2 regions of the uncultured Bacillus sp. genome follow, and region 1 is predicted to be linked to the other one. Evidence: a T-box and tRNA genes for the amino acid it is inferred to sense, from the RefSeq annotation. Region 1 holds a T-box; the other holds one or more tRNA genes.
What was found. The T-box of region 1 lies ahead of thrS (threonine--tRNA ligase). A T-box ahead of a tRNA ligase gene usually reads a tRNA of that ligase, here a tRNA-Thr.
Positions count from the first base shown of each region.

Region 2: it encodes a tRNA-Thr, which carries the amino acid that the T-box ahead of thrS (threonine--tRNA ligase) is inferred to sense. The anticodon was not compared.

Region 1 is NZ_CATYRA010000001.1:394,002-400,186, forward strand. Features, by position in the region: gene thrS (threonine--tRNA ligase) at 1-1,602, opposite strand, end outside; T-box leader at 1,655-1,877, opposite strand; T-box leader at 1,909-2,131, opposite strand; gene Q5C82_RS01935 (hypothetical protein) at 2,211-2,366, opposite strand; gene Q5C82_RS01940 (YwgA family protein) at 2,505-3,005, opposite strand; gene Q5C82_RS01945 (HD domain-containing protein) at 3,041-4,342, opposite strand; gene Q5C82_RS01950 (DUF1450 domain-containing protein) at 4,504-4,728, opposite strand; gene rsfA (prespore-specific transcription regulator RsfA) at 4,943-5,728, shown strand; gene Q5C82_RS01960 (carboxylate/amino acid/amine transporter) at 5,872-6,185, opposite strand, start outside.
Region 2 is NZ_CATYRA010000012.1:14,738-20,922, forward strand. Features, by position in the region: gene Q5C82_RS17285 (PTS transporter subunit EIIC) at 1-436, opposite strand, end outside; gene Q5C82_RS17290 (MurR/RpiR family transcriptional regulator) at 462-1,313, opposite strand; gene murQ (N-acetylmuramic acid 6-phosphate etherase) at 1,327-2,244, opposite strand; gene Q5C82_RS17300 (GNAT family N-acetyltransferase) at 2,354-2,836, opposite strand; gene Q5C82_RS17305 (DUF523 domain-containing protein) at 2,849-3,304, opposite strand; tRNA gene Q5C82_RS17310 (tRNA-Glu) at 3,485-3,559, shown strand; tRNA gene Q5C82_RS17315 (tRNA-Val) at 3,563-3,638, shown strand; tRNA gene Q5C82_RS17320 (tRNA-Thr) at 3,643-3,715, shown strand; tRNA gene Q5C82_RS17325 (tRNA-Tyr) at 3,737-3,821, shown strand; tRNA gene Q5C82_RS17330 (tRNA-Gln) at 3,829-3,900, shown strand; gene sigW (RNA polymerase sigma factor SigW) at 4,129-4,692, shown strand; gene rsiW (anti-sigma-W factor RsiW) at 4,706-5,332, shown strand; gene cdaA (diadenylate cyclase CdaA) at 5,499-6,185, shown strand, end outside.

The DNA of each region.
Region 1 (6,185 bases):
GAATGCCCCGCCGAAATGCTCGATTAAAATGCCGAAGAAGCGGTCGATCGAGCCGAATACCGCTCTGTGTATGACAACAGGACGAACTTTTTCATTGTGTTCATTGATATATGTTAAATCAAATTTTTCCGGCATTTGAAAATCAAGCTGTATTGTCGCGCATTGGTGGCTTCGTTTCAGGGCATCTTTTATGTGAAAATCAATTTTCGGCCCGTAAAACGCCCCGTCGCCTTTATTAACCTCATAAGACAGGTTAAGCTCCTCAAGGACGTATGCTAAGGCACGTTCCGACGCTTCCCAAAGGCTGTCATCGCCTAATGAATCTTCCGGGCGAGTCGAGAGTTCGACTGAATACTCGAAGCCAAAAGTACGATATACCTCATCAATCAGCCGGATCGCTTCTTTGATCTCACTTTCAATCTGATCCTCTCGAACGAAGATATGGGCGTCATCTTGGCAGAACGTCCGGACGCGAAGCATTCCGTTTAAAGCACCGCTGTATTCATGGCGATGCACCTGGCCGAATTCCGCCATGCGAATCGGCAGATCCCGATACGAATACAGGCTGTTTTTAAAGATGAGCATATGTCCGGGACAATTCATCGGCTTCATTGCGAATCTTGTATCATCCACTTCTGAAAAATACATATTGTCGCGATAATGATCCCAGTGGCCTGACTGCTCCCATAACCGCTGATTCATCATAAATGGCGTACGCACCTCCTCGTAGCCAGCCTTTGTTTGCAGCTCACGCGAGAAGCGTTCCAGCTCATTGCGGATAATCTGCCCTTTTGGCAAATAAAACGGCATCCCCGGCGCTTCTTCAGAAAACATAAACAGCTCTAATTGTTTGCCCAGCTTGCGATGGTCTCGTTTTGCCGCTTCTTCCAGCGTATGCAGATGCGCATCGAGATCTTTTTTCTTTTGAAACGCAACCCCGTACACCCGCTGCAGGACTTCATTCTCGCTGTCTCCGCGCCAATAAGCGCCCGATACTCTTGTCAGTTTGAACGCCTTGATCATTCCTGTGGAAGGAAGATGCGGCCCGCGGCACAGGTCAACGAATTCTCCCTGCTGATACAGCGTGATATCCTCTCCGCGCGGAATATCCTTCAACATCTCCAGCTTAAACGGCTCGCCTTTTTTGGCAAACAGCTCTTCAGCCTCTTCGTAAGAAACCTCAATTCGTTTGATTTCAAGGTTCTCATTTATAATATTCTTCATTTCTTTTTCGATGGCCTCTAAGTCTCCTGATGTCAAGCTTTGCTCCAGCTTCATGTCATAGTAGAAGCCGTCTTCAATCACTGGACCTATCCCCAATGACACTTCTCCGTACAGACGTTTCACTGCTTGGGCCAGTACGTGCGCTGATGTGTGGCGAAGCACCTGCAAGCCTTCTTGGGAATCAAGTGTGACAATCGAAAGCTCAGCATCCTCCTCCAGCTTAAAGCTGAGATCAACGAGCTTGCCATTGACCTGGCCCGCAGCCGCCTTCTTTTGCAGACTGGAACTGATAGAACCAGCCGCTTCTTTGATTGTGATGCCTTTCGGATATTCCTTGATCTGTCCGTCCGGAAGCTGAATGTGTACATGTTTACTCATTTTTAAACACTCCTTCATCATTGTTGGATATAAAAAACACACCCGTCCCGCTGTAAAGGACGAGTGTGTGATGTACCCGTGGTTCCACCCAAATTCCCGACAAACGCTTTGTTTATCGGCTCGGTGCTGTAACGCAGCATAGACGGCATTGGATACTTCAGTTCCCCAATGCTGCTCCAAGGTGGTAAATGATCATCCTAAGCTGGGAAGCTCCCACCTTTCCTTCCCTCTCTGAAAACCGTAACGATCATTCATGTCCTTTTCATCGCATGTATTCAATTCATAAAAAAACACACCCATCCCTCTAAAAGGGACGAGTGTGTGATGTACCCGTGGTTCCACCCAAATTCCCGACAAACGCTTTGTTTATCGGCTCGGTGCTGTAACGCAGCATAGACGGCATTGGATACTTCAGTTCCCCAATGCTGCTCCAAGGTGGTAAATGATCATCCTAAGCTGGGAAGCTCTCACCTTTCCTTCCCTCTCTGAAAACCGTAATGATCATTCATGTCCTTTTCATCGCATGTATTTAGTTCATAAAAAAACACACCCATCCCTCTAAAAGGGACGAATGTGTTTATCATCCGTGGTTCCACCCAAATTCCCGATCAACACACATGGTGTATCGGCTTTAAGGTGCTGTAACGCAGCATGACGGTATCAGATACTCGATTTCCCCGATACGGCTCAAAGGCGGTAAGCTGCTTCCCCTGCGTTAGGAAGATCTCAGCTGTCCTTCCCTCTCTGGAAACCGTAAAAAGCATCTCGTGTCCTTATCAGTGCCTGTATACATTACTGATTGTTTGATGATTTCATATATTTTACAATACATTTTCAGAAACCGCAATTTGTTCTGTTAAAAAAAAGCAAAAGAAACGGAGCATTTCTTTTGCTTGGTATGGTTAACAAATCTGCTTCAGTTCTTCTATGTATTGAAGCGCTTCGTCATATTCTTCATTTGTATATTTTTGTTTGCTTTTGATTGTAAAGACTTTTTCTTTCTTTTCCTCGGCCTCAAGCCCGTCAAAGTAAAGGATCGTGGAAACCAGCTCTAAAAACCGTGATGAACGGCTGTTTACACTGTCGATATAGCCTTTGATATCGGGCATATCCAGATCAGCATGGTCTAAAAATGCGGAGCCTGTCTCAGTCAGCGAATAACGGTATTGAAAGTAGCCGCCCTTTTTTTCCTTCACTTCATGCAGAAATCCAAGATTGCACAGCTCTTCAATCTGGAGCGTCAGTTCCTCTGAATACGGTCCGTAAAAGTGAAAATCATATTTCTCATAGAAAGGAAACTGCATTTTCTTTGCAATATAAATCATTTTCTGCAGCTTCTTCCGCCCGATGATTTCTCCAGAATCCGAGAACACCTTCATCAGTTTTGCATGTTCTTTCAACAAATTCCCGACATCTCCTTTTTCCTTCTTTCCAATTTCTATGTCAGTCCCAGCAGCTGCCGGATTTTCATTTTCGCTTCCGGATGTTCAGAGCCGTCACAAATCAGGTCCTTCGGATAGTACAGCTTGTGGTCCGTCCGCCTTTTCCCGGAGATGGATTCCACAATAGCCGACTGTCTGGACAGCTCTTTAATTTGGCCGCTTTGCGTCAAGAGATGGATCGGCAGACGCTCCTCTTCTTCTCCAGGACGGTAAAAATCGTATGGCAGATCTGAAGAAGAATCGACGACCAAATAATAGCTCGGATCGATTCCCGCCTCTTTGAACAATGAAGTCAGCTCAAAATAAGCCGACATTTCTTCATTCGGATTGAATTCAACGTATTGGAACAGCTGGCGGTTAATGAATCTGCGGCACAAATCGGATAAAATTGCGTCTTCTTCATCCTCCCAGGCCTGGAAGTAATACAAAATAATAGATTCATCCAGCTTCACATAATCCTCCAGGGTCAATTTCCCTTCAAAAATAGAATAGAAATGAACCGGAGCGTGAGTGAAGACATAGCCTTCATCGTGCAGCTGCTTCGCCCTGTGAAGAATCTTCGTTAAAATAACCTCTGCGCTTCTTGTCACTGGATGGAAATACACCTGCCAGTACATTTGGTAGCGGCTCATGATATAGTCTTCGACAGCGTGCATCCCGCTTTCTTTAATGACGATCTGATCCTCGCGCGGGCGCATCACCCGAAGAATCCGCTCCATATCAAAATGGCCGTAGCTGACGCCCGTATAATATGCGTCGCGCTGCAGGTAATCCATGCGGTCTGCGTCTATCTGACTAGAAATCAGGCTGACCACTTGCTTGTTTTTATATGTTTTGGCAATGACTTCAGCAACATCCTGCGGGAAACGCGGGCTCACCTTTCTGAGCACCTGATTGACCTCCGTGTCCCCCAAAATGATACCTCTTGTAAAATCTTCGTGGTCAAGGTGAAAGACTTTTTCAAATGAATGCGAGAACGGCCCGTGCCCGAGATCATGAAGCAGCGCCGCAGCCAAACAGAGTTCGCGCTCACTGTCATCCCATTCAGGGCGGCCTTTAAAGACGTCATCAACCATTCTCCTGACAATTTCATAGACACCGAGAGAATGGTTGAACCGGCTATGCTCAGCGCCGTGGAACGTCAAATACGTCGTGCCAAGCTGCTTAATTCTGCGGAGACGCTGAAATTCGCGGGTTCCGATCAAATCCCATATCAGCTTGTCCCGAACATGAACATAGCGGTGCACCGGATCTTTAAACACTTTTTCTTCTGATAATTTTCCATTTGGATACGCCATCGTCATTCCCTCTTTTTTTTAGCCGTGTTTCTATTATATCGACTCTATTCTTTGAAAACATCCTTGAATTTGCCCGGCGATTTGTTCCATCTTTACGAAAAACACGTTATGTGAAGCAAAAAAGCCTGACCTGAGGGCCGAGGCTATGAAAAAATATGTTTTTACTTTTTTATTTTCTTTTTTACTTTGTCAATCAGCTCATCCTCTGTCGGAGCTGACAGCGGGCGATTGTTCACAAAAGCAAATGATTTTTTCCGTCCGGGTCCGCAATAAGATTGGCATCCTACCTCAACCTTTGCGTCCGGGTCCACTTCTTTTAAACGCGGCAGCAATGTTTTGATATTAGTGGCTTGGCAATCATCACACACTCGAAATTCATTAGCCATGACGTACGCTTCCCTTCATTTCTATGTTCATCTATGTGAATAACCTAAAATCGCTTTTCAAAAAAAATCACATCACTCTTCATTTTACAAGGATTCGACTGTTCCTGCAAGCCGCTCCATCCTTCGTATCTCCTATTCTTTCAGCCAACTTGTATAAATATTTTCCAAACTGGACATTCTAATACCATGAAAAGAAAAATGGGAGTTGAGATAAATGACAAAACAGCGACAAGACGCTTGGTCAGAGGAAAACGATCTGCTTTTAGCCGAAACAGTGCTTCGGCATGTGAGGGAGGGCAGCACTCAGCTGAACGCCTTTGAAGAAGTCGGAGATAAATTAAACCGGACATCTGCAGCCTGCGGATTCAGATGGAACGCGGTAGTCCGCCATCAATATGAAAAAGCGCTTCAACTTGCGAAAAAACAGCGAAAACAGCGGATGAGAGCGCTCGGAAACGGGCAGCCTGCGAAAAAAAGGCTATTATATCAGCCTCCTGCGGTTGATCCTGAAATCATTCAAGAAACCGCTGCAGAGGAGCCTGTTAAAACAGACGCACCAGCAGCTGAAAATGAGCAGCAGCCTTTAATGTCAGGCGAACACATGCCTTTTGTGGATGAAAGCTTTAAGGAAGAGTTAGCTAGTCTATCACACTTATTGTCTCCCCAAACGCCTGCAGCCGCGCCTGAGATGACGATGACGATGAATGATGTGATCCGCTTCCTGCAGAATTACGAAGGCAATAATGAGCAATCATCGGCATTAAAAATGGAAAATGAGCGTTTAAAGAAAGAAAATCAGGAATTGCAAAGCAAAACGGAACAGCTTGAGGCAGAAGTACAAAAGCTTGAAAAAGACCAAAAAACGATCCAAGAAGATTATGAAACCTTGGTGAAAATTATGAATAGAGCCAGAAAGCTAGTTTTATTTGAAGAAGATGAACATGCCTCTCCGTCCTTCAAAATGGACCGAAACGGCAATTTAGAAAAAATGGCAGAGTAAGTTAGAAAAATCCCAAAACAGCAACTGGTTTTGGGATTTTCTCCATGTACAAAATCCCCTTTTCCATTGAGAAAACAGGATTTTATTATTTTGCAGCTGGCTCCGCTATTCTTGTAAAATGAGGCCAAGCTTATGCGAATCTATTAAGACATGTGAGCCGCCTCGGCCGTTTTTTGTTTCCGAGGCGCAGCGGAAATGACCAGAAGCCCAAGCATCATCAGTGTAATGCCGAGCCACGAGGAAAATGAAAGCATTTCCCCTATGAAAAACACGCCCAGCAATGAGGCCGTCAGCGGTTCAGCTAAAGACAGCGTGACCGCCGCCGAGGCCGGAACCCCCGTAAGGCCTTTCACAAACAAGAAGTATGCGGCACATGTTGCTATTAGACCGATGTAAAGACTCGTTCCCAATCCTCTCGGGGTCAATATCCACGAGATATCTGACTGCCATAAAAGCG
Region 2 (6,185 bases), on a different contig from region 1:
CGGCTTGAATGATTGCTTTGGTAATCCCAGTGATTAAACCGGAAGCGACAAGTGCGGGAATAAGAGGGATAAAGATGCTGGCAATTTTACGTAAGAAAAGTTTAAAAGGAGTGGCGTTTTTTCGATTTATGTCGGCTTTCTTTTTGGCCGCAGCTTCTTTGACGTCGACACCTTCTTCTGCTGACACGAGCTTTGAGAAAGCGGCTGTGACATGGTTGACGACTCCTGTGCCGAGGATGATTTGTATGGTTTCAGCTTCGACGACCCCCAATACGCCGTCAAGCTCTCTTAAAGCCTGAGCATCTGCTTTGCTTTCATCATAAGGCGTAATACGCAGGCGTGTCATGCAATGTGTATATGAGGAAATATTGGATTTTCCTCCGCATAGCTCAAGGATTTTCTTTGCGAGATGATTGTAGTTATTTTCTTTGCTCATCAAAACCCCTCCTCTTCCAGATGCCTTATTTTTTTCTCATAGATTGTATGGCTGCTTTCGTTTTATCGATATAGCCGGTTGTTTCTTCATACTGCTCAGCCGCCATGCCTAAAAACAAAACATCAATCATAAAAAGCTGGGCGAGGCGGGAGGAAGTGGCTGCACTTCGAATCAGGGCTTCGTTGGAGTGCGTTGTGTACAACGGGACATCAGCCAGCGCGGAGACGGATGTCTGGCTGAATTGTGTCAGACTGATCGTTGTGATGCCTTTTTCCTTAGCCATCGTGATCAGTTCAATGATTTCCTGCGTCTCTCCCGAAAACGAAATAGCGAATACGATGTCATCCTTATCTGCATTTGCGATTAATGATGCCACAAGATGAGTGTCTGTGAACGCGGTTGCTTGTTTATGAATGCGAAGCCACTTTTGCTGGGCGTCCTTGGCGACAATGCCGGAAGCCCCGACGCCGATAAAATGCACGGTATGAGCTTTGAGAAGCAGAGAAACCGCTCGTTCAAGCTCTTTGTAGTCCATCAGGTCTGAAGTATCCTGAATGGCTTGAATGGCATTGCCGGCCGCTTTTTCAGAAATGGAGGACAGCGGTTCGCGAGGCGCAATGTCCCGATAGCCTTGTACAGCAGGTTTTGCCAGATCGCCTGCCACTCTCATTTTTAAATCTTGAAATCCCTTTAGTCCGAGCGATTTGCAGAGCCTGATGACGGCAGCGTCACTTGAATTGGCTAAGGCACTGATTTCGCTGACAGTGCTTTCTATAGCTTTGTGGGGATGAGTTAAGATGTAATCTGCAAGTTTACGCTCGGATGGGGGAAGCTTGTGCTTCATTGATTGGATGATCGCTAAACCGCCTGTTGCCATTCTTGGTCTCTCCTTATCTTGAATGGTAATGTTCGATTGCTTTGTCTATAAAACCGTTTGTTTCATCAAGCAATGTTTTAGCTTGTTCCTGATCTGTGCTTGTTTTGAGCATGACGATTGCTGTTTTGACGTGATGATTGGCTTTTTCCAGAGTGTGTCTGGCTGTGTCGTATGAAGCGTTTGTGAGGCTTTGGATGATACTGATGGCGCGTTCCTTTAATTTTTTGTTGCTGACATTGACGTCTACCATCAAGTTTTCGTAAACCTTGCCGATTTTGACCATTACAGCGGTGGATATCATGTTTAGAATCATTTTATGAGCAGTTGCGGCTTTCATACGTGTTGATCCTGTAATGGCCTCAGGTCCGACGACAACCTCAATGCTGTGATCCGCATCTTTGCTGATGGCGGAATTTTCATTACAGGTAAGGGCGATGGTGTGTGCTCCGACTTTACGGGCGTATGTTAGGGCGCCTGCGGCATAAGGTGTGCGACCGCTTGCTGCGATGGCAATGACGGTGTCGTTTGAAGTGAGTTGTATGTTTTTTAAATCTTCGGCTCCTGCTTTTTCACTGTCTTCAATGCCCTCTGCTGCCTGCAAAAATGCTTTAGGTCCGCCAGCCATGATTCCGATGACCTGATCTGGGCTTACGCTGTAGGTGGGAGGACATTCAACAGCATCCATGACACCGAGTCTGCCGCTTGTACCGGCGCCTGTGTATATGAGCCGGCCTCCATTTTGAAACGAGTCGTACGCGCAGTCTACAGCTGTTTTGATATCGGGGAGAACCTGCTGAACGGCGGCTGCGACTTTCAAATCTTCGTTGTTGATCATTTTGAGGATGCCGAGTGTGTTTGCTTTGTGGATTTCAGCTGTTTGGCTATTGCGTGATTCCGTTGTAAGACGGTGAAGGTTTAATGGTTTTGACATGAGGAGGCCCCCTGTTTAAAAATAATGTATCTCAATATTCAGTATATTCATTTCTGTTATGATATTTCAACTATGTTTTGAAATTTTTGAAATTCTATTTCACTCAAGACTATAAGAAGTAATGAAGGATCAGCTGCTCTCCAAGCGGTCCGATTCTTCGCCGTCCTTTATCAAGAAACCCGCTTTTCATATAAAGGTGCTTTGCACGTGTGTTCAGATGATTGACGGCCAAAATAATTTCATCACACCATGGGAAATAACCGCTCACAAAAGAGGGAAGCTGAAGCATTGCTTTTTTTGCATAGCCTTTTCCGTGATGCACTGCGTGTAACGACAGAGAGCTGAGCAGTAAAGCAAATGGATTGTTAGAATATGGAGCAAGCGTTTCTTTTGATGTATGTAAAATGAAAAAACCGACTGGCAAATCGTCTTTTAAGATGACTACCGGATACCGGTCCCGTATGCTCAGGGCCTGAGTCAGCACCTCTTTCGGGAGTGAGGTAAATCGTTTGTCATCGTTTTTTAGCGTAAATGATTGGAGCTCCGGCAAATGTTCAGGCTTATAGAAGGATAAAGAAATGTCTTGAGTCATGTGATGCCCTCCTTACAATATGTCGTCTAACTGGTTTTCCGAAATGACATGGTAGCCTGCTTGTTTTAACAATGCGGCGGTCACTCCGCTGCCGGGGATTTTTTGGCCGGAGAATGTACCGTTATAGATAAAACCGCTTCCGCACGACGGACTGTTTTCTTTTAATATGACGGTAGAGGCATTGATTTCTTTTGCGTAAGCTAATGTTTTAGCAGCGCCTTCCATATATAATTCTGTTACATCTTCTCCTGAAACTGTCACGATTTTAGCGGTTCCATTGAGAACATCCTCGCCGGTGCCTCCGATGATTTCTGCAGGTTCACGGGGAGTTGAGAAGCCGCCGAGAAGCTCAGGACAAGCCATGACTGCTTCATTTTCATCGATGAGTTTTCTGATTTTCTCCGATGCGGCGTGAGAGCCGTTATATCTGCATTCAATGCCGCCAAGGCAAGAGCTGACTAGTATCATATTGGTTTCTCCTCTCTTGGTTTGCTTGTTTCTATCATAAAAGAAATGATAAATGTTGGGAGGCTTTTTCAGTTAAAAAAGGAGTTAAAAAGTTTGAAAATAAAAAATTTAATTTTTCTCTTTACAAAGGGGGTGTAACCTGTATATAATAACTTTTGTCAGCTCGACGAGAACACAAACGGCCCGTTGGTCAAGCGGTTAAGACACCGCCCTTTCACGGCGGTAACACGGGTTCGAATCCCGTACGGGTCACCATTTGGAGGATTAGCTCAGCTGGGAGAGCATCTGCCTTACAAGCAGAGGGTCGGCGGTTCGAGCCCGTCATCCTCCACCATTTTGCCGGTGTAGCTCAATTGGTAGAGCAACTGACTTGTAATCAGTAGGTTGGGGGTTCAAGTCCTCTTGCCGGCACTCTTTTCTTAACATTAATATGGAGGGGTAGCGAAGTGGCTAAACGCGGCGGACTGTAAATCCGCTCCCTCAGGGTTCGGCAGTTCGAATCTGCCCCCCTCCACCATTATTATTGGGCTATAGCCAAGCGGTAAGGCAACGGACTTTGACTCCGTCATGCGTTGGTTCGAATCCAGCTAGCCCAGTCACAGACACCTTTGACCAAAAGGTGTCTTTTTTTCTTTTTAAAATCGTTCCAACTTCTAACTGTTCAGTCTGTATAATAATTTTAAAAATATGTTAAGGTAGTTTATTCACGAATTACCATCTACACCCTGCCAAAAATTTGATAAACTTATTTTATAAAAAAATTGAAACCTTTTGAAACGAAGCTCGTATACATACAGACCGGTGAAGGCAGAGGTTAGATAAATATGGAAATGATGATTAAAAAGAGAATTAAACAAGTCAAAAAAGGCGACCAAGATGCATTTGCGGACATCGTAGATATTTACAAGGATAAAATTTATCAGCTTTGCTACCGTATGCTTGGTAATGTGCATGAGGCAGAGGATATTGCACAGGAGGCTTTCATCAGAGCGTACGTTAATATCGACAGTTTTGATATTAACCGGAAATTTTCAACTTGGCTTTATCGAATCGCGACCAATTTGACTATTGACCGCATTCGCAAAAAGAAGCCGGATTATTACCTCGATGCTGAGGTGGCTGGTACGGAAGGCTTGACCATGTATTCACAAATCGCCGCAGATGGGGTTTTGCCTGAAGATGCAGTTGTGTCGCTGGAGCTCTCAAACACGATTCAGCAGAAAATTTTAAAGCTTCCTGACAAATACAGAACAGTTATCGTATTAAAGTATATTGACGAACTCTCATTAATTGAAATCGGCGAGATTCTGAACATTCCTGTAGGAACTGTGAAAACGCGGATTCACAGAGGCAGAGAGGCTCTCAGAAAACAATTAAGGGATCTTTAAGTGGGGTGATGAAATGAGCTGTCCTGAACAAATTGTGCAGCTTATGCATATGCATCTTGATGGAGATATCCTTCCAAAAGATGAACACGTATTAAATGAACATCTGGAGACATGCGAGAAATGCAGAAAGCATTTTTATGAGATGGAAAAATCTATAGCGCTCGTCCGGAGCACATCGCATGTCGAAGCCCCCGCGGATTTTACCGCTAATGTCATGGCAAAATTGCCTAAGGAGAAGAAAAGAGCTTCTGTGAAAAGATGGTTCAGAACCCATCCCGTTATCGCAGCTGCTGCGGTATTTATCATTTTGATGGGCGGAGGTTTTTTTAACAGCTGGCATAATGACCAAAATTTCAGTGTGTCCAAGCAGCCGAATCTTGTGGTGCATAACCACACTGTGACCGTGCCGGAAGGTGAGACGGTCAAAGGTGATGTTACAGTCAAAAACGGCAAGCTGATTATTAAAGGCAAAATAGACGGGGATGTAACTGTTGTAAACGGCGAAAAGTATATGGCCTCTGCTGGACAAGTCACCGGTCAGATTGAAGAAATCAATCAATTATTCGATTGGACATGGTACAAGATGAAGTCTGCGGGGAAAAGTGTAGTCAATGCATTAAATCCGAAAGGAAAAGAGTAAAGCGCGTAATCGCTTTGCTCTTTTTTTATGGGCTGAGAGGGCTGGCACATTTCACTTGCCAAATCGAAATGTGGTATAATGGGCTCGCTATGTAAAGTACATATGCGTAACACGTAAAACACAAAATGCGAAATACGAAATGACTGAAATCTTGGAGGACGAGGAAATGGCTTTTGAGGATATCCCTTTTTTGCAGTACCTCGGCAATGCCGTTGATATTCTCCTTGTTTGGTATGTGATATATAAATTGATTATGGTGATACGCGGCACGAAAGCGGTTCAGCTGTTAAAAGGAATTGTCGTGATCGTGCTTGTCCGTATGGCCAGCCAATATTTGGGCCTCAGCACGCTTCAATGGCTGATGGACCAAGCGATAACATGGGGATTTTTAGCAATTATTATTATTTTTCAGCCTGAGCTGAGAAGAGCGCTTGAACAGCTTGGCCGCGGCCGCTTTTTTTCAAGGAGCGGCACGCCTGTGGAGGAAGCGCAGCAGAAAACAATTGAGGCCATCACAAAAGCAATCAATTATATGGCGAAACGCCGTATAGGCGCCCTGCTGACCATTGAGCGGGATACCGGAATGGGAGATTATATCGAGACCGGCATACCTTTAAATGCCAAAGTCAGCTCTGAGCTGCTGATCAATATTTTTATTCCAAACACTCCGCTTCATGATGGTGCAGTGATTATGAAGAATAATGAAATTGCCGCTGCCGCCTGTTATCTGCCGCTTTCAGAAAGCCCGTTTATTTCAAAAGAACTGGGCACGCGGCATAGAGCGGCTGTCGGCATCAGTGAAGTAACAGACAGTTTGACGATTATTGTGTCTGAAGAGACCGGCGGCGTCAGT